Regions from separate parts of the Arthrobacter sp. LAPM80 genome, predicted to be linked through region 3. Evidence: riboswitches for the same ligand, from Rfam matches in the RefSeq annotation. Region 3 holds a riboswitch; each other region holds the start of a gene.
The links. Region 3 has a riboswitch for thiamine pyrophosphate ahead of AAGW05_RS11390 (3-oxoacyl-ACP reductase). Riboswitches for the same ligand answer to the same signal wherever they lie in the genome.

Region 1: linked by a shared signal. The riboswitch ahead of AAGW05_RS08245 (ECF transporter S component) and the one ahead of AAGW05_RS11390 (3-oxoacyl-ACP reductase) in region 3 are both predicted to bind thiamine pyrophosphate.
Region 2: linked by a shared signal. The riboswitch ahead of thiD (bifunctional hydroxymethylpyrimidine kinase/phosphomethylpyrimidine kinase) and the one ahead of AAGW05_RS11390 (3-oxoacyl-ACP reductase) in region 3 are both predicted to bind thiamine pyrophosphate.
Region 4: linked by a shared signal. The riboswitch ahead of thiO (glycine oxidase ThiO) and the one ahead of AAGW05_RS11390 (3-oxoacyl-ACP reductase) in region 3 are both predicted to bind thiamine pyrophosphate.

Annotation. Positions count from the first base shown of each region.
Region 1 covers NZ_JBCHVD010000006.1:86,010-93,123, forward strand. The annotation lists gene AAGW05_RS08225 (O-succinylhomoserine sulfhydrylase) at 1-3, shown strand, start outside; gene AAGW05_RS08230 (UDP-N-acetylglucosamine 1-carboxyvinyltransferase) at 112-1,644, opposite strand; gene AAGW05_RS08235 (energy-coupling factor transporter transmembrane component T family protein) at 2,061-2,858, opposite strand; gene AAGW05_RS08240 (ABC transporter ATP-binding protein) at 2,855-4,423, opposite strand; gene AAGW05_RS08245 (ECF transporter S component) at 4,426-5,064, opposite strand; TPP riboswitch at 5,111-5,228, opposite strand; gene AAGW05_RS08250 (beta-N-acetylglucosaminidase domain-containing protein) at 5,401-7,114, opposite strand, start outside.
Region 2 covers NZ_JBCHVD010000008.1:144,569-151,682, reverse strand. The annotation lists gene AAGW05_RS10470 (Rne/Rng family ribonuclease) at 1-2,802, shown strand, start outside; TPP riboswitch at 2,920-3,018, shown strand; gene thiD (bifunctional hydroxymethylpyrimidine kinase/phosphomethylpyrimidine kinase) at 3,008-4,627, shown strand; gene rplU (50S ribosomal protein L21) at 5,020-5,328, shown strand; gene rpmA (50S ribosomal protein L27) at 5,389-5,643, shown strand; partial or broken gene obgE (GTPase ObgE) at 5,784-7,114, shown strand, end outside.
Region 3 covers NZ_JBCHVD010000009.1:142,649-149,762, forward strand. The annotation lists gene AAGW05_RS11380 (TetR/AcrR family transcriptional regulator C-terminal domain-containing protein) at 1-2, shown strand, start outside; gene AAGW05_RS11385 (LLM class flavin-dependent oxidoreductase) at 1-1,342, opposite strand, end outside; gene AAGW05_RS11390 (3-oxoacyl-ACP reductase) at 1,342-2,106, opposite strand; TPP riboswitch at 2,163-2,256, opposite strand; gene AAGW05_RS11395 (ATP-binding protein) at 2,309-3,610, opposite strand; gene AAGW05_RS11400 (malonic semialdehyde reductase) at 3,768-4,397, shown strand; gene AAGW05_RS11405 (family 20 glycosylhydrolase) at 4,719-7,114, shown strand, end outside.
Region 4 covers NZ_JBCHVD010000009.1:17,646-24,759, forward strand. The annotation lists gene AAGW05_RS10735 (thiazole synthase) at 1-1, opposite strand, end outside; gene thiS (sulfur carrier protein ThiS) at 61-300, opposite strand; gene thiO (glycine oxidase ThiO) at 297-1,547, opposite strand; TPP riboswitch at 1,542-1,667, opposite strand; gene thiE (thiamine phosphate synthase) at 1,682-2,359, shown strand; gene AAGW05_RS10755 (MarR family winged helix-turn-helix transcriptional regulator) at 2,955-3,461, opposite strand; gene AAGW05_RS10760 (FUSC family protein) at 3,553-5,019, shown strand; gene AAGW05_RS10765 (LLM class flavin-dependent oxidoreductase) at 5,055-6,044, opposite strand; gene AAGW05_RS10770 (FAD-dependent oxidoreductase) at 6,190-7,114, opposite strand, start outside.

The sequences.
Region 1 (7,114 bases), on a different contig from region 3:
TAGCCGGCCCGCCTCGTTGAGGCTGGAAGCACGACGGCGGCGGGGCCCCTTCCCTTGACGGTCACCCGCCGACGTCGTACTTTATGCGCGGAGTCGTACTTTATGCGCGGATCAGTCCTGGAAGTACTCGATCTCGGCGCCGATGGTGTTTAGGCGCTCGGCCAGGTCCTCGTAGCCGCGCTCGATCACGTAAATGTTGCGCAGTTCGGACGTGCCTTTCGCGGCCAGCATGGCCAGCAGGATGCAGGCGGCGGGGCGAAGGGCCGGAGGGCAGCCGATTTCCGCTGCACGCCAGGCGACGGGGCCCTTGATGTCGATGCGGTGCGGGTCAAGCAGGCGGACGCCGGCGCCGAGGCGGTTCAGTTCCGTCAGGTAAATGGCGCGGCCCTCGTAGACCCAGTCGTGGATGAGCGTTGTACCCTCGGCGCACGAGGCGATCACGGCGAAGAACGGCAGGTTGTCAATGTTCAGCCCCGGGAACGGCATGGCGTGGATCTTATCCGGTGCGGCCTTCAGCTCAGACGGCAAGGTGGTGATGTCCACCAGGCGGGTCTTGCCGTTGCGGGCCATGTACTCGGGGGACTTGAGGTAGCGGAAGCCCATCTGCTCGAGCACCTTGAGTTCAATTTCCATGAACTCAATGGGAACGCGTGTCACGGTGACCTCGGACTTCGTCACGATACCGGCGGTGATCAGGCTCATGGCCTCGATGGGGTCCTCGGACGGCGCGTACTCAATGTCCACATCGATGCGGGACTTGCCCTTGATGGTCAGTGTGGTGGTGCCAACGCCGTCAACACCGACGCCCAGGCCCTGAAGGTAGAAGCAGAGGTCCTGGACCATGTAGTTCGGGCTGGCATTGCGGATCACGGTGGTGCCTTCGCGGTGCGCGGCGGCCATGATGGCGTTTTCGGTCACGGTGTCACCGCGCTCGGTCAGCACAAAGGTGCGGTCTTCGGTGTCGCTGACGGGAGCCTGCACCTGGTAGAAACCGTCGTGGGCCTTCACGGTGAGGCCGAATTCGCGCAGGGCCTGCATGTGCGGCTCCACGGTGCGGGTTCCGAGGTCGCAGCCACCGGCATAGGGAATGCGGTAGGTGTCTTCTTCATCCAACAGGGGGCCCAACAGCATGATGACGCTGCGGGTGCGCTTGGCGGCGGCAATGTCCATGGCGGCCAAATCGAGCACGGCGGGGCGGCGGATCTGCAGGTCGTTGTCTTCAAGCCAGGTGCACTCGACGCCGATCGACGTGAGCAGTTCCACGATGCGGTTGACTTCTTCGATGCGGGCCAAGCGGCGCAAGGTGGTGGTGCCGCGGTTCAGCAGGCTGGCGCAAAGCAGGGCGACGCCGGCGTTCTTGCTGGTGTTGACAGCGACGCTGCCGGAGAGTTCACGGCCGCCGTGGACGCGCAGATGGGTCACTGCGCTCTTGCTTGCCGCGCCAATGCTGAACAGGTTGGCTTCAAGCAGGGATTCCATGCGCTGGATCATCTTCAGGCTCAGGTTTTGCTTGCCCTGTTCCATCCGGGCCACGGCGCTTTGACTCGTGCCCAAATGGGTTGCCAATTCTCCCTGGGTCCAGCCTTTTTCATTGCGTGCATCCCGCACCAATACGCCAACGGTTTCTGCAGCCATTTGAGTCATGTAACTTTTATATCATGAGATGCATATTTAGCAGGACAAATGTGACGCTTTGGACAGTTCTCGCGAAAAACGTTAATTAATAACCGTTACGTGCGATAAATTCGATGGCGTAAATATGTTTGAGTCATTTACTTCCTCTACCGTACCCCGCCCCCGGCCCGACATGGCAAACCACGAGGGAGTGAATGCCGCGCCGCCCGTGCCGAGCCACGGCTGCAATGCGGGCGCCGGAGAGGCAGACCCCTGAGCTGAAAATGCGACCGGCGGCCAGATTCGTGATGCGTTCCGCGACGGCTGTGAGCACGTCGCACGGGTTCGTCACCAGGATGAAGACCGCATAGGCGAGCGACGCGCCAACCCTTCCGGCGGCGACACAACGGATGGTTCCCGGTTGTGTCGCCGCATGTTCCCCAGCGTCAGCCAAACACCGGATTCCAGGTGCCAAGCACCACGGCGGCGCCCACGGACATTGCCGCAATCACCACTCCTGCGCCCACCACGGCGAGGTCGTGCCGGGCGAAGCTGGATTCCCGCGCCCAGGTGCGCGGTCCCGCACCGAAGCCCTTGGCCTCCATCGTGACGGCAAGCCGCGATGCCCGCCGCACTGCCTGCACCAGCAGGGACATGGCCTGGCCAAGCTGGGCCTTGATGCCGCGGAAAAATCCGGGTTCCCCGCCCACCCCGCGGGCACGCCGGGCCATGCCCAGGGTTTGCCACTCAGCCACCAGGAGGCCCACAAGGCGCATGGCTGCGAGGGCACCCAAGACAAAGCGATGCGGCAACCGCAACTTTTGCGCGAGCGCGTCGGCCAGGTCGGTGGGGTCGGTGGAGGCAAGCACGATGATGCCGGGGAGGGCGATGGCCAGTCCACGCAATGCGATGGCCACACCCGCCTCCAGCGAACCCGTTGTAAAGGTGACAGGTCCCAGTGCGAGCAGCATCTCCCCCGTCTTTGGTGCCAGCAGGGCTGTCCCGTAACCGCCCACAACAGCGGCAACCAAGATGGGCCAGCCCCGGAGCGCCAGCATGCGCGCACTCAAACCGGCGAGCGGCAGCAACGCACATTCAAGCACCAAGGCTGCCGTGGCAGACACCCAATCGACACTGATCAGCAGCACAATGGTGACTGCCATTCCGGCGCCCAACTTCGCCAACGGATTAGCACGGGCCAGCCACGCATCGGAGCGCGGTGTGGCAATGATGTCAACACTCACAGCCCCATCACCGCCTGGTGCGCAGCCACGCGACCTGCCGGCTCGGGGTTGCCCAGCACCAACCGGTCTCCTCCGAGCACGGCGGTGAAGGCGGCATCGTGCGTCACCGAGACCACGGCGGTGCCCGCATCCAGGAGTTCGGTCAGCAGCGACGCCAGTTCCGCCCAGGTGTTCGCGTCCTGACCAAACGTCGGCTCATCGAGCACCAGCACCTGCGGACTCGCCGCAAGCACCGTCGCAACAGAGAGCCGGCGCTTCTCACCGCCGGACAGCGTAAAAGGATTCGCCCCGGCAAGATGCTCAAGCCGCAGGCGCACCAACAGTTCCCCGACCGCCTCCTCGCCGCGGCCAAGCAGCTTCGGCGCGTGCATCAGCTCATCCCTGACGCTGCCGGCAATGAACTGGTGCTCGGGCTCCTGGAAGACAGTGCCGATCCGGCTGATCAGTTCCCGCCCACGCCATTTCAACGGCGAGGATCCGGCCCCGCGCGACAGCCCGGGCAGTGCCGCAAGCTCCCCGCCAACCGGCGGCAGCAAGCCTGCAACTGTCAGCGCAAGCGTAGATTTTCCCGACCCGTTCGGGCCTGTCACACTCAGCGCCTCCCCCGCCATAACCTTGATGGAAGGCACGATTGCGGCCGGCACCACCGGGTGCCGCCTGCGTCCCTTGGTGCGGGAGACGGCAAGAGCCGACGCTTCAAGCAACAGGCCGGTTCCGGCGTCGTCCATGGGGATGCGCAAGCCTGGATTGACGCGGGGCCGGACGTGGGGGACATATCCGGGCACCCAAATTCCGGCGCGTGCCAGAAGATCGCGGCTTTGCGCCAGGACCGCGGCGGGCGGGCCGTCGAAGAGGACACCGCCGGGTTCGCCGAGCCTGTCGGGGGCCAGGACGACGATCCTGTCAACGACGTCGAGCCAGACGGAGACCCTGTGCTCGACGACCACGAGGGTTGCGCCGGTTTCGTCGAGGCTGCGGCGGACCGCATCGCGCACCTCCATGACTCCGGCGGGGTCGAGGTTGGCGGTGGGTTCGTCAAGCAGCAGCAGTCCGGGGCGCATGGCGAGCATGCCGGCCAAGCCGAGGCGCTGTTTTTGACCACCTGAAAGTGCGGAGCTCGGGTGGTCCAGGGGCAGGTCAAGGCCCACGGATTCAAGGGCGTCATGCACGCGGCGCCAGATTTCCTCCCGCGGGACGGAAAGGTTTTCGGCGCCGAACGCGACATCGTCGCCAATGCGCGAGAGGACCACCTGGGAGTCGGGGTCCTGTTGCATGAGACCGGCCCGGCCGCGGGATTCCGCCACGGGACGGCCGTCAATGAGCAGTTCACCTACCTCGTTGGCCTCCTCGTCCTCGCCCAGCACACCGGCCAGGGCGTGCAGCAGCGTTGACTTGCCCGCGCCGGAGGGGCCGAGCAGCAGGACCCGCTCCCCCGGCGCGATGTTCAGATCAAGGCCGTGGACGGCCCGGCCCCGGCGGCCCGCATGCTGGAATCCCCAGCCCCGGGCGGTGACCCGCACCGGAGCCCCCCGGTTCCCGGCGCCGTCGTTCCTGTTGGAACCCACGGCTAAACCACCCGTTCCGTGGCGGCTCCGCGGGAGGGCAGGTTGGCCAGTGCACCGGTCCGGGCCAGGCCGCGCACCGCGAGCCAGGAGAGGATCCCGGCAATGACGGCCCCAGAAACAATGGCCAGGACCACGTAGACCAGCTTCCATTCAAAGGCCCAGACGATGTTCCAGAGAAAGCTGTCATTCAGGCCCATGGCCAAGCCTGCAAGCGCCCCCGCGAGCACGGAAACGGGGAGCGTGAACTTGCGGTAACGGAACAGGGCAAACGCCGCCTCCGCGCCGAGGCCCTGGACCAGGCCGGAAAGCAGCACAGTGAAGCCAAAATGCGTGCCCAGCAGGCCTTCAACACTTGCCGCGATCAGCTCGCAATACAGTGCGGCACCGGGCTTGCGGATTACCAGACCGCCCAGGACGCCTGCAATCAGCCAGCCGCCGCCATACAGTCCGGCAACGGGCGGGAAGGCGATGGTGAACGCGCTAATCAGGCCGTAGCCGGCGGACCATAGCCAGAAGATGACACCCACGGCGGCACCGAGGACCGACACCACAACGATGTCAACAACCCGCCAGCTGCTCTTGCGCGATGCCTGGTTGTGCTTGTTTTGCGCGGCGTTTTCGCCGGCCAGTGACTTGTTCATGAGTCCTCCTTTTCAGGAGGGGCGGCCGCAACGGTATTTCCGCGCAGCCGAAGAGAACTCGACTCCCTTCGCCGGTACTAACCGGAGCAGGTTCGAGGGTCTGCGGCGAACCGCACTCTCAGCGCCGCTACCCAGGATGGGTGGACGCTCCCCTGTCGTGTTTGAATTGCGGCTTCAGCATACCCCCGCTGCATGCCGGGGGGCCAATGTGTCTTATAAATGCCCCCTTGCGTCGAGGCGGCCGGGCCGGGCGGCGCCCGGCACGGCGCACAAAAAAGCACCGCGGGAGCCTGCCCGTTGGGGCGGACTCCCGCAGTGCTTTCCTGGTGCTGGTTCCTAGTGCTGGCGCACCGAGCGGCGGCGGGCAAGGATCAGGCCGCCAAGCATGAGGAGCATGGCGATCCCGCCGGCCGCACCAAGGTTGAAGCCCGTGCTGGCGAGGTCATCACCAGTCGCGGCTGTGGTGGTCGCAGTGGTGGCTGCACCGTTTGCGGTCTTGGTTGCAGTCATGGTCGGCGTGCCGGTGTTCTCCGACGTCGCACTGGCGCTGGCCGTGGCACTGTTGCTGGCACTGGCAGACTCCGTCGGAGTGGAGGATTCCGTTGCTGTTGCGGTAGCCGACGCAGTAGCGCTCGGCGTAGCACTAGGTGAAGGTGTTGGGGTCGGTTCAACTACGTCACCAACGTAGGGGCCACCCGCCACCGGGCCCGTGGCCCGCAGTCCGAGTTCGTACACGACAGGCTTGTCGCCGGCGGCACTGACTGCACCCGGGGTGAACAGGATGCGGACACCCTCGACGGTTGCCTGGTTCAGGACGGCTTCCTGGAAACTCAGCGCCGGGTTCAAGGCACCCAGGGTGACCCATGCGCCGTCGACCTTCACCTGCAGGTCACCGGCCACATTGCCAACCACAACGGCCGATTTCATGGCGGCCGGGGCATCCATGATGTAGCTCAGCTGCGATCCCGCAACCGGCACGGCGGCCGACTCGAAGGCCGTGCCGATGCTGGCGTCGAACGCACTCTCAGCCCCTGTGCCGTTGGCCCCTGGCAGGTTCGTGCTCAACTTCTGCGTGGCTTCGAACGCCTGGAATTCACGGATCTTGATCCACTGCCCTCCCGTGTTGGTCCCCGTGGCAACAAGGCGGATGTAGCGGGCCTTGACTGGTGTGTCGAAGCTCTGCTCGATGCGCGGCTTGCTGTCATAGGTTCCTGCGGCCGTCCAGGCGGCGTTGTCCGTGGAGTACTCAACGCGTCCGTGGTAGAACATGTCGCCTGTATTGGAATCAGAATCGGCCTGCTGGATCACGACCTTGCCAACGTCCTTCACGGCGCCCAGGTCGATGGTCACGCTGGAACCGACAACCGGCGGGGCGCTTGACCACCACAGGCTGCTGGCGTCCCCGTCCACCATCCGAGAGGTGGCGTAACTCTGATACGTGGGCAGGGAGGATGTCGCAGTGGCCGCGAAACGGTTGGCCGATGCCACGGGGGTCAGGTTCAACCAGGTGTTGTAGCGCTGCTTTGCGGCTGTCGTGAAGATTTCAAACAGGCCGTCACCCACAGAAGGGACGATGACGTTCGCCTTGGTGCCAATGTTGTTCGGGCCGACGTCGGATACGGTCGCTCGCTTGGCGAGGGCCATCTCGGAATTTGCAGCCAGTGCGCCGTCAGTGGCGGCAACGCCCTTGCCGTTCTTGATGGCTTCAAGCATGGAGATTTGCTCCTGCATGGCCGTGGCCCAATGGGCGGCCGCATCAATCCACGGCTTGGAGTCTGCGTAGAAGCCTCCCATGGCCATGGTCGCCAGGGTTGTGGGGCCGGCCTTGATGATTGCCAGGCGGTCCTTCAGGGGCGCCATGCCTGCCGCGTTGCCCGCGTCGAAGGCGGTCCAGAATGAGGCAATATCCGCTGTCAGCGCCGGAGCCGTCTTGGAGGTGGGGCGATAGGGCTTCCAACTCTGGTTCAGGTCCACGAATGTCTCAAGAGATTTGCGGACTGCCACGTCGGGGCCTGCAAGCTCGGTGATGATGGCGGACTGCGTGGTTGCC
Region 2 (7,114 bases), on a different contig from region 3:
GCCGAAACTGCCGTACCCAGCGATGCAGTTGCAGCCGAGGCCGCCGCCGAACCGCCTGTTGTTGCCCAGGCCCCTGCCCGCGAGGGCGCCCCTGCCAAGGCAACCCGCAGCCGCCGGCGGACCGCCGCCAAGACCACAGCGGTTGAAGAAGTTCCCGAGACAGCTGCCGAAGCACCGGCCGAACAGGCACCGGCAGCTGACGAAGCAGCCAACGACGAAGGTGACGCAGCGGCCCCGACCGCAGCGTCGCCGTTCCTGGCACCCTCCACGGGGATGTCGGCACTCTTCCTGGCCCCCGACATGAGCCTTGCCGTGCCCGCGGCAGCCGGTCCTGGCGCCGATGATGACAACGAATCCGATGAGGGTTCCGACAACCAGGACGGCGACCGTCGCAGCCGCAACCGCCGCAACCGCCGCGCCCGTGGCACCGATGTCGATGCTGCTGACGCGGTCGAGACCGGCGACGCCGAGGACACGGACGCCGATGGGGCCGAGGACGGTGTGACCTCCCGCCGCCGCCGTCGCCGCCGCCGCGGCGATGCCGACCTGGAATTGACCGGCGGCACCGACGAGGATCCGCCCAACACTGTCACCCGCGTGCGCGCCCCGCGAACGCCGGCCGAGTCCACGTCCACGGCATCAAACCGTGTCACCAGCCTGCGCGGCTCAACCCGACTGGAAGCCAAGAAGCAGCGCCGCCGCGACTCGCGCGACTCCGGCCGCCGCCGCACGGTCATCACCGAGGCCGAGTTCCTTGCCCGCCGGGAATCCGTTGACCGCGTCATGGTTGTGCGCCAGAGCGAGGACAGGATCCAGATCGGCGTCCTCGAGGACGGCATTCTTGCCGAGCACTTTGTCTCCAAGACGCAGCAGGACTCACTGATCGGCAACGTATACCTGGGCAAGGTCCAGAACGTGCTGCCCAGCATGGAGGCAGCCTTCGTGGACATCGGACGCGGCCGCAACGCCGTCCTGTACGCAGGCGAAGTGGATTGGGATGCCGCGAACCTCAACGGCCAGCCGCGCCGCATTGAGAACGCCCTGAAGTCCGGGGACACCGTCCTCGTCCAGGTCTCAAAGGACCCCGTTGGACACAAGGGCGCCCGCCTGACGAGCCAGATCTCCCTGCCCGGGCGCTACCTGGTGTTCGTGCCCGGCGGCTCCATGACCGGCATCTCCCGCAAGCTGCCCGACGTCGAACGCAACCGCCTCAAGCGCGTCCTGAAGGACCACCTGCCCGAAAACGCCGGCGTCATTGTGCGCACGGCCGCAGAAGGTGCCAGCGAGGAAGAGCTGACCAATGACATCAACCGCCTGCGCGCCCAGTGGGAAGGCATCAACGAGCGGGCCTCCTCGCACAAGACGCTGGCGCCGGAGATGCTGTACGGCGAACCCGACCTGACCATCAAGGTTGTCCGCGACGTTTTCAACGAGGACTTCACCAAGCTGATCGTCTCCGGCGAGGACGCGTGGGACACCATCGAGGCCTACGTGACCTATGTTGCCCCGGATCTGCTTGACCGCCTCGAAAAGTGGAGCCAGCCCGAGGACATCTTTGCCGCGCACCGTATTGACGAGCAGATCAACAAGGCCCTTGAGCGCAAGGTGTTCCTTCCCTCCGGCGGCTCCCTTGTCATTGACAGGACCGAGGCCATGACGGTGGTTGACGTCAACACCGGCAAGTTCACCGGCTCCGGCGGCAACCTTGAAGAGACAGTCACCAAGAACAACCTTGAGGCTGCCGAGGAAGTCGTGCGCCAGCTGCGCCTGCGCGACATTGGCGGCATCATCGTCATCGACTTCATCGACATGGTGCTCGAGTCCAACCGCGATCTGGTGCTGCGCCGTCTTGTCGAGTGCCTGGGCCGTGACAGGACCAAGCACCAGGTGGCCGAGGTGACAAGCCTGGGCCTGATCCAGATGACGCGCAAGCGCATGGGCACCGGCCTGCTCGAGGTCTTTGGCGAGCAGTGCCCCACCTGTGCAGGCCGCGGCATGGTCACGCACGAGATCCCCGTCGAGCACCGCCGCACGCACAGCCCCGCCGTCGAAGTTGCGCAGGTCCATGCCCCCAAGCAGGAGAACCGCGACAACGACCGCACGGCCAACCGCTCGACCCGCAGCGAACGCAAGCGAAATCGCAACCGCACGCAGCAGCCCGAAACCGAGCAGCACCAGGAAATCGCCCCGGCGCCTGTCGCGGATGACGTGAGCGACGCCCAGAAGGCGCAGCGGGCCCACGAGGCACGTGCCGCGCTGGCGAACATTGCCGCTGCGGCTGCCGCCTCGCACCACGAGCACGATGGCGACGAGCACCACCACGCCCCCGCGCCCAGCGAGACAGTCTTTGCGGATGCGTCGGAACCAGCCGATGTGTCCGATGCGGCAACCCTGACGCTGGGCGGGGAAGCCATTGAGCTGCCTCGCGGACACCACAACGACGGCGGCAGCACGCCGGGCACGAACAATGCCGACCACGCTGCGGCCCTCGCAGGACTGGCCCAGGCCCTGGACCAGCTCGCTGCCCCCGGCCACGAGACGTCGCACGACTCCTCACACGAGAGCGATGCCGATGCTCCCGAAGCTGGCGGCGGCAACCGTTCACGTGCACGTAGGGGACGCCGCAACCGCAGCGCCCGCAGTGCACAGGGCGGGGCCGATACCGCAGTGGAGACCATGGAACAGGTTTCTGCCGGCCAGGGATCCGCAGCGCACAGCAGCGCCGCGGCTGCGCCACCCGTGGTGAAGAAGGCGGCCGAGCCGATCATCCTTGGGGTTGGAGTGCCGGCCTCGGAGCTCTAAAACGTCACACCCCTTCCAACTGACCCGCAGCCGTGGTCGAATATGACGCGTTTTCGCGTGTTATTCGACCACTGCTGCGGGTCAGTTGTTCAAAGGGGAGGGGACCGCACTAGGCTGGGGAGCGACACGGGGTGCCAGGCCACCAGGGCCGGCTGAGACAATACCCGTTGAACCTGCCCGGTTAGCACCGGCGAAGGGATGTCCCATGACAACCAGCACCTTTGTGGCCCCTGCCAGCGAGATTTCCGCACAGCCAGGGGAGGCTCAGCAAGCAAGTCACCCTGTGAACCATCCACGGGTCCTGAGCATTGCAGGCTCTGATCCGTCCGGCGGTGCCGGAATCCAGGCCGACATCAAGTCAATATCCGCCCACGGCGGTTACGCCATGGCGGCCATCACCGCACTTACCGCCCAAAACACCCAGGGGGTGCAGGGCGTCCACGTGCCGCCGGCAGCGTTCCTTGCGGCGCAACTTGATGCCGTCTCCTCGGACGTCATGATCGACGCCGTCAAGATCGGCATGTTGGGCACCGCGGAGGTCATGAACACCGTGGGGGAGTGGCTGAGGCGGACCCGGCCGGCCGTCGTCGTGCTTGATCCCGTCATGGTGGCCACCAGCGGGGACGTGCTGGTGGATCCGGAAGCCCGCGACGCACTGCTAGAGCTGTTCCGCAACGTACATCTGGCAACCCCGAACATCCCGGAACTGGCGGTCCTCCTTGACCGCCCGCAGGCCGCCGATTGGCAGGAGGCGCTTGAACAGGGCCGGGAGCTGGCGGCCGCGCACGGGATCCTCGTGCTGGTCAAGGGCGGGCACCTGCCCGGGGAAGAGTGCCCCGATGCACTCATCGGGCCCGACGGCACAGTCCAGGAATTCACTGCCCCCCGCATCGACACCCCCAATACGCACGGCACCGGCTGCTCGCTCTCGGCAGCCGTGGCCACACTCCAGGCCCATGCAACCCTCCGGCCCGCCGAAACCGGGGCTGAACGGGCCGGCGGCTGGTCCGAGAGTGTGCGCCTTGCCAAGGCCTGGCTGGGCATGGCACTTGAAACCTCGGACGCGCTTGCCGTGGGCAGCGGGGCGGGACCCGTCAACCACCTGCACGCCCTGTGGGAAAGTGCCCAGCCGGTGCCCGGCAGCTTCGCCCGGATGGTGTGGGAGGACTGTGCGCCGCAACGTGAAGCCATCTTTGCCCTTGGCTTCATCAAGGAACTGGCAGCCGGGACCCTGCAGCGCAGCCGTTTCGCCTACTACCTTGACCAGGACGCCCAGTATCTTGGCGCCTATTCACGCGTCCTTGCCCGCGCCAGCTCGCTCGCGCCGACGGAAGCAGAGCAAAAATTCTGGGCCGGCGGGGCGCAAAACTGCATTGACGTGGAAATGGCACTGCACCGCGACTGGCTCAGCCAGTACCCGCAGGAGCCGGCCACGTTGCCCGGCCGTGCACAGGGCCCGGCAACCAAACATTATGTCGACCACCTGCAGGCAATCGCCTTCACCGGCAGCTACGGCGAGGTGGTGGCCGCGGTGCTGCCCTGCTACTGGCTCTACGCCGAGGTGGGCCGGGTGCTGCATGCCGACTACCTCTCCTTTGACGGCGAGCACCCGTACGGCAACTGGCTGCAAAGTTATGCGGACGAGGATTTTGCCCGTGCCACGGAAACCGCCATTGGCTTCGCCGACGCGGCTGCGCGCGGGGGATCGGCTGCACAACGCGAACGCATGAGGGCGGCCTTTGCCCATTCCGCGCAGTACGAAGTGGACTTTTTTGCGGCCCCGCATGTCCATGTGGAAGCCGGCGATTCTGACTTGCGTGATTAACCACACCGCCTAGTGGGGCAAATAATTAGCGCGTCACCCCCCTAAATGACAAAAAGTCCGGCCAATCGCGCTAATGTTGCTAAGTGCAGTTTCAAGACCTCCAAGTTTTCCTGACAAACCATGTTTGTCAGGCGGCAGTGGAAGGACGCGAAACCAGTGTCATTTGCCCCCGGGGACAGAATTAGCGTATTCTTGTTCTTCGGTGCTTACGCCAACACCTAGGGCAACCACTCCATGGCAGAACTCCATTGAGGTCCACGGCGTTGAGGCACATAGTATGCACACCGCGTCTGTTCAATCTTGAACTGCGGCGCATGCGGTTGGCAATGGTCAAACATGATCAGTGCCGGCATAAAAACTTTGTAATAACGTCGAGAGAAGTGAGTTCCCCAGTGGTGTACGCGATTGTCCGCGCAGGCGGCCGTCAAGAAAAGGTTTCCGTAGGAGACCACGTGACCATGAACCGCGTCCCCGGAGGAGTCGGCAGCACACTTGAGCTGCCCGCTTTGCTCTTGGTTGATGGTGACAAGCTCACCACAGCCGCTAAGGACCTGGCTAATGTAAAGGTTACGGCTGAGAAGTTGGAGGATCTTCGCGGGCCGAAGATCGTCATCCAGAAGTTCAAGAACAAGACCGGCTACAAGAAGCGCCAGGGTCACCGTCAGGAACTGTCCAAGGTCAAGATCACTTCAATCGCTTAATCAAGCGCAACGAAGTTCGATCCACTTAGATACTTTTAGCAAAAAGGCAGGCATTTTCAAATGGCACATAAAAAGGGTGCGAGTTCCACTCGCAACGGTCGTGATTCCAACGCTCAGTACTTGGGCGTAAAGCGCTTCGGTGGTCAGGTTGTCAAGGCAGGCGAAATCATCGTTCGCCAGCGCGGCACACACTTCCACCCCGGCGAGAACGTTGGCCGTGGCAAGGATGACACGCTGTTTGCATTGGATGCAGGCGCCGTCGAGTTCGGCACACGTCGTGGACGTCGTGTTGTCAACATCGTCGCTGCGGTCTAATACCAAAGCTTTTTCAGTGGAGCGGGCCGCATGGCTCGCTCCACTGGCTTTTAACACAGCTTTACCGGCCTGACTCAGGCCAACGATTACTTGCGGACTAGAATGAGTGCGCAAGGCAAGTTCTATTCAAGGAGATTTCATTGGCCAGCTTTGTTGACCGGGTTGTATTGCATGTATCCGGCGGGACTGGCGGCCATGGCTGCGTCTCCGTGCACAGTGAAAAATTCAAGCCGTTGGGCGGCCCCGACGGCGGCAAGGGCGGCGACGGCGGCAGTGTCACCTTCCGTGTCAGCGACCAGACCACCACCTTGCTTGACTTCCACCATGCACCCCACCGCCGCGGCGGCAACGGCCAGCCCGGCATGGGTGACTGGCGCGACGGCAAGGACGGCAATTCGCTGATCCTTGAAGTTCCCGATGGCACGGTCATCAAGGACAAGGACGGCAACGTCCTGGCCGACCTCGTGGGCATCGGCACGGAATACGTCGCTGCCGCGGGTGGCCTCGGCGGGCTCGGCAACCACGCCCTTTCTTCGCTCAAGCGCAAAGCCCCGGGCTTCGCCCTGTTGGGCATCGCAGGCTCAGAGGCCGACATTGTCCTTGAACTGAAGTCCATTGCAGACATTGCCCTGGTGGGTTTCCCGTCCGCCGGCAAGTCCAGCCTCATCGCCGCCATGTCAGCTGCCCGGCCCAAGATTGCCGACTACCCCTTCACCACCTTGATCCCCAACCTGGGCGTGGTCCAGGCCGGCGACGTTCGCTTCACCATGGCCGATGTCCCCGGCCTCATTGAGGGCGCCAGCGAAGGCAAGGGCCTGGGCCACAACTTCTTGCGCCACGTGGAGCGTTGCGCGGCCATTGTGCACGTCCTTGACTGCGCCGCGCTCGAAGCGGACCGCGACCCCATCAGTGACCTGGCCATCATTGAGCGCGAACTGGACCGGTACGACGTCGACATGAGCTTTGCGGGAACCGACGGCGACGTGGTTCCCCTGAACGCCCGGCCCCGCCTGGTTGCGCTGAACAAGGTGGATTCCCCCGACGGCCGCGACATGGCCGGGTTCGTCAAGGCAGACCTGGAGTCACGCGGCTACCGAGTCTTTGAAGTATCCGCCGCAAGCCACGAAGGCCTGAAGGCCCTCGGCTATGCCATGGCCGAGATTGTTTCCGCCGCACGCCAGGCAGTCCTGGACACCCCCGTCAAGGTTGCACCCGTGGTGCTGCGCCCGCGTGCCATCAACGCGACCTCGTTCACCATTGTCAGGGAAGAGCGCAACCTCGAGCCCCTGTTCCGTGTCCGCGGAGAGAAGCCCGAGCGTTGGGTTGAGCAGACCGATTTCCAAAACGAGGAAGCAATCGGCTATCTGGCAGACCGGTTGGCGAAGGCCGGCGTCGAGAAGGAACTTTTCCGTCTCGGTGCCACACCGGGAGACACCGTGGTCATCGGCGGCGAGCACGGCATGATCTTCGA
Region 3 (7,114 bases):
AGGCCGGGACTCCTTCCGTCTGGCTGCTGGCCTCCCCCAGGTGGCCGCGCAGGGTCGTGGCCGTGTATTCCGTCCGGAACAGGCCGCGTTCCTGCAGGACCGGCACCACCATCTCCACAAAGTCGTCCAGGGATTCCGGCAGCAGCGGCGGCATGAGGTTGAAGCCGTCGGCGCCGCCTTGCTCAAACCATTGCTGGATCCCGTCGGCCACCTGCCCCGGCGTGCCGACCATGGTGGCATGCCCGCCGCCGGCCGCGAGCCGGCCCAGCAGCTGGCGCACCGTGGGACGCTCGGCCTCGATGATCCGCAGGATCGTGGCGTAGCGCCCGGCAGGGCCCTTGAAGTCCGACGCCGGCGCCAGGGCCGGTACGGGTGCGTCAAGTTCCCAGCCGCCCGTGTCCCGCCGGACAAAACCGCCGAGCCGGGCAAGCGCCGTCTCCACCGGCAGGTGCGCGTCGGCGGCCGCCTGCTTGGCCAGCGCCTCCTCCCGGGTGGCTCCCACGTAGGTCACCAGGCCAGGCATGATGACCAGGGAGGCCGGGTCACGCCCGGCGGCGGCGGCCCTGCACTTGATGTCCGAGTAGTACGCCTGTGCGCTGGGCAGGTCGTAGGCGACGGCGTAGACACCCTCCGCGTACGTGGCCGCCAGCTCCCGCCCGGGTTCGGAGGCGCCGGCCTGGAACAGCACGGGGCGTCCCTGCGGCGGGCGCGGCACGTTCAGCGGGCCGTCCACGCTGAAGTGTTGACCGGCGTGCAGCAGCGGGCGAATCCTTGAGGTGTCCGCATAACGGCCGGCGCGGTCGGCCACAATGGCGTCAGCGTCCCATCCATCCCACAACCCGTACAGCACCTCGATGAACTCGGCGGCGCGTGCATAGCGCTCCCCGTGCGGCGGCAGGGAGTCCATTCCGTGGTTGCGGGCCTCGGCGTCGAACATGGACGTCACGACGTTCACGCCGGCACGGCCGCCGCTGATGTGGTCCAGAGAGGCGAGCATCCGGGCAGCGTGGAAGGGCTCGTAAAACGTCGAGGAGACGGTGGCAACCAAGCCGATCCGCTCGGTGGCCCGTGCGATGGCGGCCAACGCCGTCAAGGGTTCCAGGTGCCACAACGGTCCGGCGGAGGGATCCCCCACGGATTGCCCGTCGGCGAAGAAGATGGCGTCAAAGAGCCCCCGTTCGGCGGTTTGGGCCAGCCGCTCGTAAAGGCCGATGTCGGCCAGCCCCTCCAGCGGGGAGTCCGGCAGCCGCCACGCCGCCCCATGGTGGCCGCAGCCGTGCAGGAACGCGTTCAGGTGCAATCGGCGCCCCGGCTTCTGGGGCCCGGATGCGGAGGCGGCCATCAGTTCATCACCAGCCCGCCGTCGACCATGAGGTTCTGACCCGTCACGGAACGGGCCCACGGGGAGGCAAAGAACAGCACTGCGTCGGCGAGCTCGGCCGGCGTCGTGACCCGGCGCAACGGGGTTGCCCCAGCAATGTAGTCAAACACCGCGTCGGGGGTGGCGGCACTCGCGTCGGTGGTGCGCAGCAGCCCGCCGGAGACCATGTTCACGCCGATGTTCTCGGGGCCCAGGTCCGCCGCAAGGGTGCGGGTCAGGGACAGCAGTGCCGCCTTGGCGGCGGTGTAGTCGTGGTACGGGACGACGGGGTTGCTGAAGAGGTTGGTGCCGATGTTTACGATCCGACCACAGCCGGCGGCCCGCATGCCGGGCAGGGCAGCCTGGGCCGTGTTCAGCGCTCCCCTGACGGAACCTGAAAACTGGGCGTCAAAGTTGGCCCAGGAGATCTCACCGGCCGAGGGTCGGGCGTCTCCGTTGAAGGAAAAGTCCGCCAGCGCGTTGTTCACCACCGTGGTGACAGGCCTGCCGAAGTGGCGTTCCGCCTCCTTGAACATCGCGGCAACCTCCTCCTGGCTGGTGACGTCGGCCCGCACTGCGTACGCCTTCCCCGCACCGGCCGAAGCGGCCAGTGCCCGTGCGCCCTCCTCGCTGTTGCGGTAGTTGACCACCACGCGGGAACCGGCATCCAGGAACGCCCTGGCGATGGCGGTCCCGAGGCCGCGGCCGGCGCCGGTGACAAGGACGGTTTGTTCTGACAATTCCATGATGTTCCACCTTGAATAAGGCGAAAAGATGGCACGGGCGCGCGAGATTGGCTGCGCGGAAACCGGCATGACATCCCTTCGCTAGTACTAACTAGATCAGGTTCAACGGGTGTTCTTCTCAGCCCCGAAGGGGCACCCCGTGTCACTGCCAGCGAGTCTAGCCCAGTCCCGCCGCGTCCCCGCGCATTGTTACGGCGCTCCCCTATGTCCGGGCCAGGGCGTCAATGTCTTCCAGGAAGTCCTGGGCGACGGCGTCGCTGACGGTCGCCTTCGTCTCGGCGATGGTTTCCAAATAGTCCGCCGTGACCGGGCCGCGGCGGACGGCGCCGTCGGCACCCGGGCCGGGGCCGGCGTCGAACACGGCCTTTTCCAGCGCCCGCTGGGAGGCGCTGCGGGCGGCAAACTCGATGTCCGCGGGCGAGAAACCCGTGCTGGCCGCGACGAGCCGGGGCACGTCCACGTCCGCCAGCACGGACTCGGGGATGAAGCGGTTCCACATCGCTGTGCGGGCCTCGTCGTCAGGCAGGCCGATGGGGATGACGTAGTCGAAGCGGCCGTGGCGCAAGAACGCCGAATCGAGCGACCGGATGAAGTTCGTGGCGCACACCAGCAGCCTGCCGGGCTGGTCACGGAACGCCGGAATGATCTTCAGCAGCTCGTTCGTGACACCCTGCATGGGCGACGGCGGCTCCCCCGAACGCCGCGAAGCGATCTCCTCGACCTCGTCAATAAAGACGACAACGTGCTCCAACTCCGCAATTTCAAGGAAGGTCTGGCGCAGCGCACCGGCGAGCCCGCCGGATTCCCCCGCAAGGCGGGACGGGAACACCTCCACGAACGGCCACTCAAGTCGCGAGGCAATGGCCTTGGCAAAGGTTGTCTTGCCTGTCCCGGGAGGACCGAAAAGCACAACGGCGCGTGGCGGCACCACGCCGAATTCCTCGGCAAGTGCCGACTCGGCCAACGGCATGACGAGCCTGCGCTCGAGCAGTTCCTTTTCGGCTGCCATTCCGGCCACCCGGTCCCACAAGTCGCGCGGGAGGACCCTGCCACCCAATTCCTCCAAGGCGCCACGTTCCGCGCGCTGGACCGGGATGCGCCGTTCAAAGTACCGCAGGTTCTTTTTCACCACAAAGCCGCGGTTAGTGAAGGCCTCAACCCGCGTTTCCGTCTCCGGCATGAGCGCCGAGAGCTTGTTCAGCCCGTGCGTGGCCATACGGTTTTCCACGGCGGCCAGCAGCAGGGTACCAATGCCCTTGCCGCGGAGGACGGGCAGCGTTGCCAAAAAGACTATCCATCCTTGATCATGGGCGGCCCGTCCGACAGCCGCACCGACAACTTGGTCCCCCTGGATGGCCACCACGGCATGGTCCTTCTCGCAGGACGCCAGGACTTCGGAGAGGTCATAGACGGGATCAACACCGTTTTCGCGCAGCGACTGCCACAACTCGAGGATGCCCTCGACGTCCTGTGAATGAAAATCCCGGATGGTCCATGCCGTCATGTAACTGCCGCTCCTTTGCGTTGACGCTGACCTGCATCATGTCACTGTGTCCCACGTCACGGCAAAACGGGAAACAATTCCGGGTGCCGCAACGCTGTAACTCTATGAAAACAATCTTTGCAGCATCCGTGCACTCAGCATTAGGAGAACCAGAACCTTGAGTATTGACATTGCCACCGAAATCGAACTTAACGACGAACTCATCCTGGATCCCAAGGCTGCCGCGGCGCTGTTCCTTGAGGCTCGCACCGCCAACGCCTGGTCGGATGAGGAAATCTCGGATGAGACACTGCAGGCCGTCTACGCTTTGACGAAGATGGGCCCCACAGCCATGAACATCCAGCCCCTGCGCATCACCTGGGTCCGCTCCGGTGAAGCCCGCCAGCGGCTGGTTGAACACATGAATGAGGGCAACAAGGCAAAGACCCTGACGGCCCCCATGGTTGCCATCCTGAGCTTCACGAACGAGTGGCACGACCTACTCACCACCACTGCGCCCCACATGGCCGGAATGGTCCCCACCTTTGAGGCGAGCGTTGAGACACGCAACGCCATGGGGCACAGCAACGCGCACCTGCAGATCGGCTACTTCATCCTGGCCGCCCGTGCCGCAGGTCTGGCCGTTGGCCCCATGACGGGAATGGACGCCGCCGGCATCGACGCCGAATTCAACGCCGACACATCCCGCACGACCATCATGGTGGTCAACCTTGGCAAGCCCGCAGAAGACGCCTCCCGCGCCCGGCTCCCCCGCTTGAGCTTCGAGACGGCCACCGAAACCTTGTAACAATCAACCCCGTCCCTCCGGCCCCGCCGGAAAGGGGACACCGGCGCGCTGCCCGCGGTTTTTCACCACAGGTAGCGCGCCTTTTTGTGCCCCAGGGCCAAATGGAGCGGTGTTGGTGATCGGAGCGAGGAAGTTCTTCTGACGCTTTTTCAGGCATCGGATCAGCGAAAGCAAAAACCCTGAACCCGTCATGTCAGCTCGGCACTGCCCTGCGGCACGTAACGTGCCGAACATATCTGCCCTTTCGCGATTGCTATCGATAACATACAGTTTGTGTGATTTGTATCTCTCCGTTCAGCAAAGGACAAAAACTTGCGTTCCATGTGGAAAAAAACACTAGCGATGGCGGTGGTGACACCGGCGATGCTCCTGACCATGGCAGCCCCTCCGGTGATGGCCGCCCCCGGTGACCCTGCGTCGACCAATCTCGCCCTGGCTTCAGCTGGGGCCACCGCCACCTCCTCGGGTGACGAGTCCACCACGAGCAACGGTGCGGACCTTGCCATCGATGGCAGCGGCACCACACGTTGGTCTTCAGAACACTCCGACAACGCACAGCTGACGGTGATGCTGGCCAAGCCCGCCGCGATTGACAAGATTGTCATCAAGTGGGAAAAAGCATGTGCAGCCCAGTACAAGCTGCAGGTCTCAACCGACGGCGTGACTTTCGTGGACGCCACGGATACCATCTCACGGGCCGACTGCGCGCCGGAGACACCCGACACCCAGACCATCAAGTCTGCCCTTGCTGGCACAAAGTACCAGTACGTGCGCATGCAAGGCATCGCCCGCACCCCCATCTCGGGAACAAAGTGGGGCATCTCCCTCTTCGAAATGGAAGTTTGGGGCGTCCCTGCTGCTCCCGCCAAAAACATTGCCCTGGCGACGGCCGGGGCATCGGTCACCGCCTCCGGCCAGGAAGTAGCCAACCAGTGGGGCCCCGGTCTGGTCATTGACGGCGACACGGACAGCACCAAGCCCAACGCCCAGCAGTCCCGCTGGTCCTCAAACACAGCAGATAACGCCAACATCACCATCAAGCTGGCTGCCCCGACCGTTGTTGACCACGTGGCCATCGTGTGGGAAAAGGCCTGTGCCGCAAAGTACAAGCTGCAGGTCTCCACTGACGGCACAACCTTCGTGGATGCCACGGGTGTGATCACCCCTACATGCAACACGCGAGACGTGCAGAAATTCAATGCCGACGTTGCTGGTACCGCCTACCAGTATGTTCGCATGCAAGGCATTGAACGTACCCCGATCGGCGGCCAGAAATACGGTATCTCCATGTGGGAGTTCGAAGTCTGGGACGGCGCCGAAGCCACCACGCCAACACCAGTGGCAGAGCCCATCAACCTGATCCCGCTGCCGGTCAACATGGAAACACCAGACAAGGCCCCATTCAAGCTGGGCACGGGCTCACGCATCGTTGCAAACAATGCAACCAGCAAGAAGAGCGCAAACTTCCTTGCCCAGATTTTCCGCACCTCCACCGGGCTGGCGCTGCCGGTGGTGGACGGCAGCACCGGCGACGCCGATGACATCGTGTTGCTTCAAACCCCCGGCAACATCCCCAATCTGGGCGATCAGCTTCAAGCCGAGGCGTACACGCTCAGCGTCGATGCGCTCACCGGCACCAAGATCACCGCAGCCACGGACGATGGCATCTTCAACGGCGTCCAGACGCTGCGTCAACTTTTCCCGGCCTTTATTGAGTCAAAGACGTTGGTCAACGCCACGTGGAACGCTCCGGCCGTGGAAATCTCCGACGCTCCCCGTTTCGACAAGCGCGGCATGATGCTTGATGTCGCCCGTGAATTCAAGAATCCCACCGAAGTCAAGGCCATCATTGATTCGCTGGCCTCCTTCAAGATCTCCACGCTGCATATGCACCTTGCCGACGATCAGGGCTGGCGCATCCAGATCACCAATGACGGCAAAAAAGCCGGCGACGACATTGACTACAACCAGCTGACAGAAATCTCCGGCAAGGGCGGCATGACCCAGTTCGGCCGCACCTACAATGACCTTCTAGGCAACACGGGCTTCTACACCCAGGCTGAATACAAGGACTTGGTGGCCTACGCCGCCGATCGTCACATCGAGATCATTCCTGAGATTGACGTTCCCGGCCATACTTCGGCTATTTTGCACGCCATCCCGCAACTCAACACGGCAAACACCAAACCGAGTGTTGACGAGTGGGGTGTAGTTCCCGAAGACGGAACCGGCAACGTCGGATCATCCACCTTGGATGTGGATGCCCCGCAGACCTGGACGTTCCTTGAGCACGTCTTCGGCCAGATTGCCGGCATGACAACCACCAGCGATTACATCCACATCGGCGGCGACGAGTCACACGTGACTCCGCACGATGACTACGTCCGGTTCATCACCAAGGCAGTGTCACTCATCCACGATTTGGGCAAGAAGCCCATTGGCTGGAACGAGGTCGCCATTGGCGGCCTGCAAGCCGGGGACGGCATTCAGTACTGGACCGGTGGCACCGCCGACACGTTGACGGCCATCAAGACCAAGGGCGCCAAGCTCATGGTTTCCAATGGTTCCACGGCGTACCTGGACATGAAGTACAACTCCAAAACCCCGATCGGCCTGACCTGGGCCGGCATCGGCGACTTCCCTAAATACTATGACTGGAATCCGGCGGCTGTCGTCAAGGACGGCGCGGCCAACCTCGCTGATGCGTCCATCCTTGG
Region 4 (7,114 bases), 130 kb from region 3:
TGGTCGTTCGCTTTCGGTCCGGAGATGTTGGATGTTGGTGTGTTTGGTGCCGTTCATGCCCTAGCCGCCCTGCACGGCCGTGACGATTTCAAGCTCGTCATTGTCCTGCACCTGCGTCGCCGCCCACTGGCTGCGCGGCACAATGTCTGCGTTGCGGGCGACGGCGACACCCAGCCGTCCGCCGTCGGCCGCCTGTCCGCTGGCCAACAGAGCCTTGCCCGTCATGGCCGATACGAGGTCGGCAACGGTGGTTCCTGAGGCGTACGGCTGGGCCGCGCCGTTGATGTTGATGGTGCTCATGAGGGCTCCTGGGTGGTTGGGCCGGCGTTGCGGACCGGCTGGCGTGCGTGCGAAAAGCGGTCGGGCCTGAAGCGTTCCCACGCCAGGTCGGTGATGTTTGTGAGCAATTGCCGCGTGATGCGGGCGGCGATCGGGGTCAGGAGCACGCCGTGCCTGAAGAAGCCGGTGGCGATGATCAGGCCGGTGACGTCCCTGCCGCCAGGTCCGGCAACCCTGCCAAGCAGGGGTGCGTTGTCGGGGGTGCCGGGGCGCGCGCGGGCCGTCGTTTCGATGAGTTCGAGCTCGGCAACGGCCGGCATCAGGACCTGGGCGTCGCGCAGAAGCTGATGCACTCCCCCGGCGCTGACGCCTGCCGATCCGTCCTCGCGGCTGCTGGCACCGATCACCACCGTGCCGTCATCGCGCGGCACGATGTACACCGGCAGTCCGCGCACCATGCCGCGGATGGTTGCGGTGGTCAGCGGGCGCAGGTGCCCGGGAACCCGCAGGCGCAGGATGTCACCGTACACGGGGCGGACGGGCAGTGTGAGGCCTTCGGGCAGGCCGTGGAGTTTCGGCGCGCCCAGGCCGTTGGCCACGATGACCTCCCGGGCGAGGACCCGCCGGCCGTCAGCCAATTGCACACCCGTCACGGCTGATCGGTTGTCCTCGGGGTCCTCGTGCAGCAGTCCCACGGCTTCCTCGGCCACAAACGGATGCCCCTCATGGGGACGGCCGGATGCGGGGGCCGCAGCCACCAGCGCCTCCTGCAATGCCACAGCCATGGCCCGCGGATCAACCTGGTGGTCGGACCCAACCAGGTAGGCGCAGGAAATGTGCGGGCCCACCATGGGCTCCAGGGCACGGGCCTCCCTGATGGAAAGTTGGGCAACCTCCAGGCCATGCAGGGTTTGAACGTCCCGCAGGTCCGACAACGCCTTTCGGTCTGCCGGATCCCCTCCGAGAATCAGGGTCGGGGAGGTGTTGAATCCCGTGTGCAAACCGGCCGGCAGGGACGCCACAAAGTCAGGCCACAGGGCCGCCGAAGCCAGGGTCAGCTCCAGGAGTTCTTCCTCCTGGTAGTGGAGTTCGCTGACGGGTGCCAGCATTCCGGCGGCCGCAAACGTTGCCCCGGCGGCCGGTGTGGGGTCGATGACTGTGACGGTGTGACCCGCCCGCCGGGCTTCCCAGGCGATGCCGAGGCCCACAATTCCGCCGCCAATAACGGCAACCTCGGTGGTCAAAATGTCAGACACAATGGATGCCACAATGCTCTCCTTCCCTACGCCGGCATGATCCGGATCAGGTTCCACGCCCACGTGGGGCGTATTTCGGTCGGCGCAGTCGGCGCCCTCTCAGCCAGCTTCACTGGCTCCCGCGGTACTGCATTAGTCTATGAGACATGAGCTCAAATTCGGCCATCCATGACGCCGCCACCAAACATTCCATTCCCTCAGTCGATACTGCCCGGCTGTATTTGTGCACCGATGCCCGTGCCCGGCAGGGTGATTTCGCCGATTTCCTGCGGGCCGCCTACGCCGGCGGCGTTGACATCATCCAGCTGCGCGACAAGTCGCTTGAGGCGGCCCGGGAACTTGAACTACTGGCCGTCTTGCGGTCTGTGGCGCAGGAATGCGGAAAGCTGTGGGCCGTGAATGACAGGGCCGACATTGCCATGCTTAGCGGCGCCCCTGTCTTCCATGTAGGTCAAAAGGACCTGCCCCTTCCGGCGGCGCGTTCCCTGGTGAAGACTGTTTCGATAGGGCTTTCCACCCATGACCGCGCACAGGTTTCGGCCGCTGCCGCCGATCCAAATGCCGATTATTTCTGCGTGGGGCCTCTGTGGGCCACCCCCACGAAGCCGGGCCGGGCCGCCGTCGGGCTTTCCCTGCTCGAGCACGCCGCGTCCCTGGATACTGCCAAGCCGTGGTTCGCCATTGGTGGGGTTGACCTGGGCAATGTGGACCAGGTGGTTGCCGCCGGTGCGTCCCGCATTGTGGTTGTCAGGGCCATCACCGACGCTGAAGATCCGACGTCGGCCGCACAGGAATTGTTGTCACGGTTGCCCTCGCTGGGCTGATTTTCGCGACGTCGGCACGATGCTCCAATCAAGCACTGTGCCCCACCCGAGGATGCAAACCATGACGCAGCGTGAAATTACCGGCCTCCTTGCTGGTGCGGCAGGTGTCGGATCGCCCCGGATCATCGGGATTCCGGGCTGGGTGGTACGGGATTAGTCTAGGCCGAGAAGCGCGAGGTGGCGGGCGCAGTCCTGAGCCATGTGCCGGCCAGACGGCTCCGGGAAACCGAATCGAGCGGTTCCGTTAACCCCTGTGAATTACGCTCCAGCAGGAGGCCTCGGCACAAGGCCGGGAGCATCCGCGGGGCAAGCCGTCCCGGAGACTGCGGGGCAAGATACTGCCAAGGCCGTGGAGCGCCTGTTGCCGGCGATTGACGCCGAATATGCGGCCCGGGTTGCCCGTGAAAGCCCCGTCCGCCGGGCCGCGCGTGAGCTTGTGCGTGCATTGCATACCGCCGGGTTGAAGCTGGGGGTTGTGACAGGGGCCAGCCTGTTGCAGGTGCTGGAACAGCACGCAGCCACCATAGTCCCGGCACTCACCACCGACCGCCTCGAACTATCGCTGCCCGATGTGGGCGCTGTGCCCGCACCCCGCTTAATCCACAGTCTCGGCCCTGAGCGCGACCTTGCGCAGGAGCGATGCAAGCTGCACCTGTTCCTTGGCACTGAGGCCCTCGAGCACCTGGCTGTCACGCTCCAGGAAGTGGGGGAATTCCCGGTTCACCAGGTCCCGTCCCTGTTCGGTCAATTGCAATAGGACAACCCTTCCATCAAGCTCCCAGGGCAGCCTTTCAACCAGGCAGCGCTGGACAAGCCGCTCGGCATTCTTTGTGGTGGATGCCCCGCTGAGCATGGTGGCGGCCGTGACGTCACTGGCCCGCAGCGGCGAATCGGCCCGGGCCAGCGTGCACAGCACGTCAAACTCGGCGCGGGTGACGGCCACGGGCGCCAGGTCCCGCTCAACGCGCTGGTTGGTCAGGGCGGCAATCCGCGTGATCCGCCCCATGACCTCAACCGTTGCGACATCAAGGTCGGGCCAGTTCCTGGCCCAGCCGTGGCGGACCCTGTCGACGAAGTCTCCCCTTGCCGGTTTTGCATCCATCATGTCAGTCTAGGCGTCCGCCGCATCAAGGAGAGAACTCTCATATCCCTTACATATATTTTACTAGTAAAATACTTGATATCATTGAAGCATGCCCCAGCTCACCCGAATCCACCACACACGCACAGCACTGACCCATCCCGCCGCCCGTGCCACTTGGCGGAACTCCTTTGCCCTACGCCCGGCCGACGCCATTTTCGCACCGGCCATCAAGGTGGGCATCGCGGCGACCCTGGTCCTGGTGGCGGGTGGTCTGTTGGGACAGGAGCAGCTTTCCGGCATCGCTGCCCTCGGCGCCTTGACGAGCGCCTTCGGCCGCTACCAGCCCTATAAGCGGCTTGGGGTGATGCTGGTGATCGTCGCCGCCGCCATGCTTGTGGCGACGGGTGTCGGCGCCCTCATGGGTGCATCGGGTGTGCCCACGGGCCTGGAAATCCTGGCACTCGCACTCATCGCAGGCCTTGCCGCACCCGTGTTTTCCGCCTTCAGGATCATGGGACCTGGCGTGGTGATCCTCGTCTTCGCAGCCTCCGCCGGCGCCGGCTACGCACACACCTTCGACGCCATTCCCCGCGTCCTCGCCGCCCTGGGACTGGGCGTCGTGGTCGGCTGGATGGTGGCCATGGCTCCGGCCCTTATTGCCCCGATGGGCCCGGCCCGCCTCGCCGTGGCCCGTGCCATTGCCGCTGTCACCGGGCTTGGCACAACTAAAGACATGGACGACGCCGGCACCCGCCAGGGCGCGGCCCTCGCCGCAGTGCGCACAGCCAGGGACTCATTGGCGTTGAGTGCGACTCACCCGCAGCGCCGCAGCGCGCGCTCCGTGCAGCTCCGTGCGCAGGCGGCCCAGCTTGGCCTCCTGCTTGATGAGGCCGACGCCGTGCTGGAGCTTCTCAAGGCAGGGAATCATGCCGGCGCCACCTCTGCCTTGGATGGTCTGGCAGTACACGAGGCACAACTGCGCACGGTGTTTGACGCCCGGTCCGTTGCCGCACCGGACGGTGTGTCCGAGGCAGCAGCACAGACCGGTGCTGCAAAGCCGCAGGGAATGTTGTCAGCGGCACGCACGGCACTGCTCTCGCCCTCAAGCGCACATCAGGGCATGCGCATGGCCGCAGCATCGGCACTTGCCGGCTGGGCCGCGGTCGGACTCGGTCTTGACCACCCGTTGTGGGCTTCAATGGGCGCAGTGGCCGCCCTCCAGGGACTGAACTATGGCATGGCCGTCCAGCGTGGCATCCAGCGCGTGGTGGGCAATGTGGCCGGCGCGGTGGTGGCGGTGGTCCTGCTGTCCCTGCCGCTGGGCTTTTGGCCCTCGGTCGCCATGGTCATCGTTTTTCAGGTCCTGGCGGAAATAGTTGTGCTGAAAAACTACATACTGACCACAATCGCCGTGACACCCATGGCGCTGATCATGACAGGCTTGGGCGGGCATCTGGGCCCCGACGCGGCGTTCAGCCGCGTTGCCGACACACTGGTGGGAGTGGTTGTTGGTGTCCTGGTGGCGGCTCTGACCATTTCACTGGCCGACCGCCACCACCTGGGCAGCAACTCCTAGGAAAACCCATCGGGCAAAGTGGCCCGGTGTGAAAGCTACGCCGACGGAGCCAGCTCCATGGCCTGGGCCAGCAGCTCAAAGCTGCGGATCCGTCCGGCGCGTTCGGTGACCTGTGTGGCCACGATGAGCTCATCGGCGCCGGCCTTCACGGCAAATTCATCCAGGTAGGCCCGCACCACAGAAGGAGTGCCGACTGCCGAGTAGCGCATCATGTTCAGGACCTGCTGGCCTGCCGGTGACTCGAGCAGCATGTCGGCCTCGGCGTCGGTGAACGTGCGGCCGCCGCCAACCATCGCGGCCACGCGGCGGCGCTTGGCCGTCAACAGCAGCGCGTCAGCCTCTTCCTGGGTGTCGGCCACAATGGCATTGACGCCTGCGATCACATAGGGCGCGGCAAGTGCCGCGGACGGCTTGAATTCGCGGCGGTAGATGCGCACGGCATCCTCCAGGGCCTGCGGGGCGAAATGCGATGCGAAGGAGTACGGCAGGCCCAGCGCCGCGGCGAGTCGGGCACCAAAGAGCGAGGAGCCCAGGATGTACAGCGGAACGTGTGTGTCCTTGCCCGGGTAGGCATTCACGCCGGAGATCCGGCTCTGGCCCTCAAAGTAGGCCTGCAGTTCCTGGACATCCTGCGGGAAGGTGTCCGCTGCCATGGGGTCCCGGCGCAGCGCACGCATGGTGTTTTGGTCGCTGCCGGGGGCACGGCCCAGTCCCAGGTCAATGCGTCCCGGGTGCAGGGTTTCCAGGGTGCCGAACTGTTCGGCGATCTGCAGCGGCGAGTGGTTGGGCAGCATGATTCCGCCGGCGCCAAGGCGGATCGTCTTGGTGTGTGCGGCAACGTGCGCGATCAACACACTCGTGGCCGATGAGGCGATCGAGGGCATGTTGTGGTGTTCGGCAAACCAAATGCGCTTGTACCCCCATCTTTCGGCCTTTTGCGCCAATTCCACGGAATCGCGGAAACTTGCGGCAATGCCGTCGTCGCCGATATGGGCAAGGTCAAGGATGGAGATGGGAAGCGTCATGGGTGCTGCCTTTCGAAGGGGGTCTCCTTAGCGCCAACCTCCGGATGCCTGTGGATATTTCCAACCGTGGGCGCTGTCACCCCCGCCCCCGCCGACGCCCCTCACGTGCGGGGCTCTGAGCCCGGGGTACCACAGTGGGGCCGGGTCAGGCGTCGACCGAAACGTTGAGCCGCTGCAGTGCCGCCAATGCTGCGGCCCGGCCCGCCCGGCGGGCCCCCAGTGTCGAGGCAGAGGCGCCATAGCCAACCATCAGCAGCCGCGGCTCGCGCGCCACCTTCACGCCGTCCATGACAATGCCGCCGCCTGGTTCGCGCAGTTTCAGTGGCGCCAGGTGGTCCATGGAGGGGCGGAATCCCGTGGCCCACAGGATCGAATCGGCTGCGAAGGCGGTGCCATCGGCAAAGACCACCCCTTCCTTCGTGATTCGCCGCAGCGGTCCGCGCGATACAAGGGTTCCCGCGGAAATCCCATGTTGGTATTGCTGCGTTAACGGCAGTCCCGTCACGCCCACGACGCTCAGCGGCGGCAGCCCCGCGGCCGTGCGTTCGTTGACGCGGCGTTCGACGTCGCGTCCCCAGTCGGGGTCGAACTCGCGGGTGGTGAACTCGGGTTCGCGCCGCGTGGCCCATGCCGTTTCAACGCCGGCGTCGGCGAGCTGGAGCAGAAACTGGACGGCCGATGTGCCGCCGCCCACCACCAACACCCGCTGCCCGGCGAACTCCGCCACTGACGTGAAATCGTGGGTGTGGAGCTGCCGTCCGGCGAAGGTTTCCACGCCGGGATAGTGCGGCCAGTGCGGTTTGTCCCAGGTGCCCGTGGCGTTGATGACAAGGTGGGTTTTGTAATTGCCCTGATCCGTTTTCACCACCAGGGGTGCACCTGACGTGTCGGCGGGGACTTCGCCGTCATCCGCTGTGAAAGACGGGGACGATGGGTGCACGGCAAGCACCTTCACGGGCCTGTGCACGGGCAGGCCAAACGTGGTTTCGTAGGTCCCGTAGTAGCGCCCCACCACGGCAGAGGCCGGCTCGGTGGGATCGGCGGCGGGAAGCTTCATGCCGGGGAGGTCG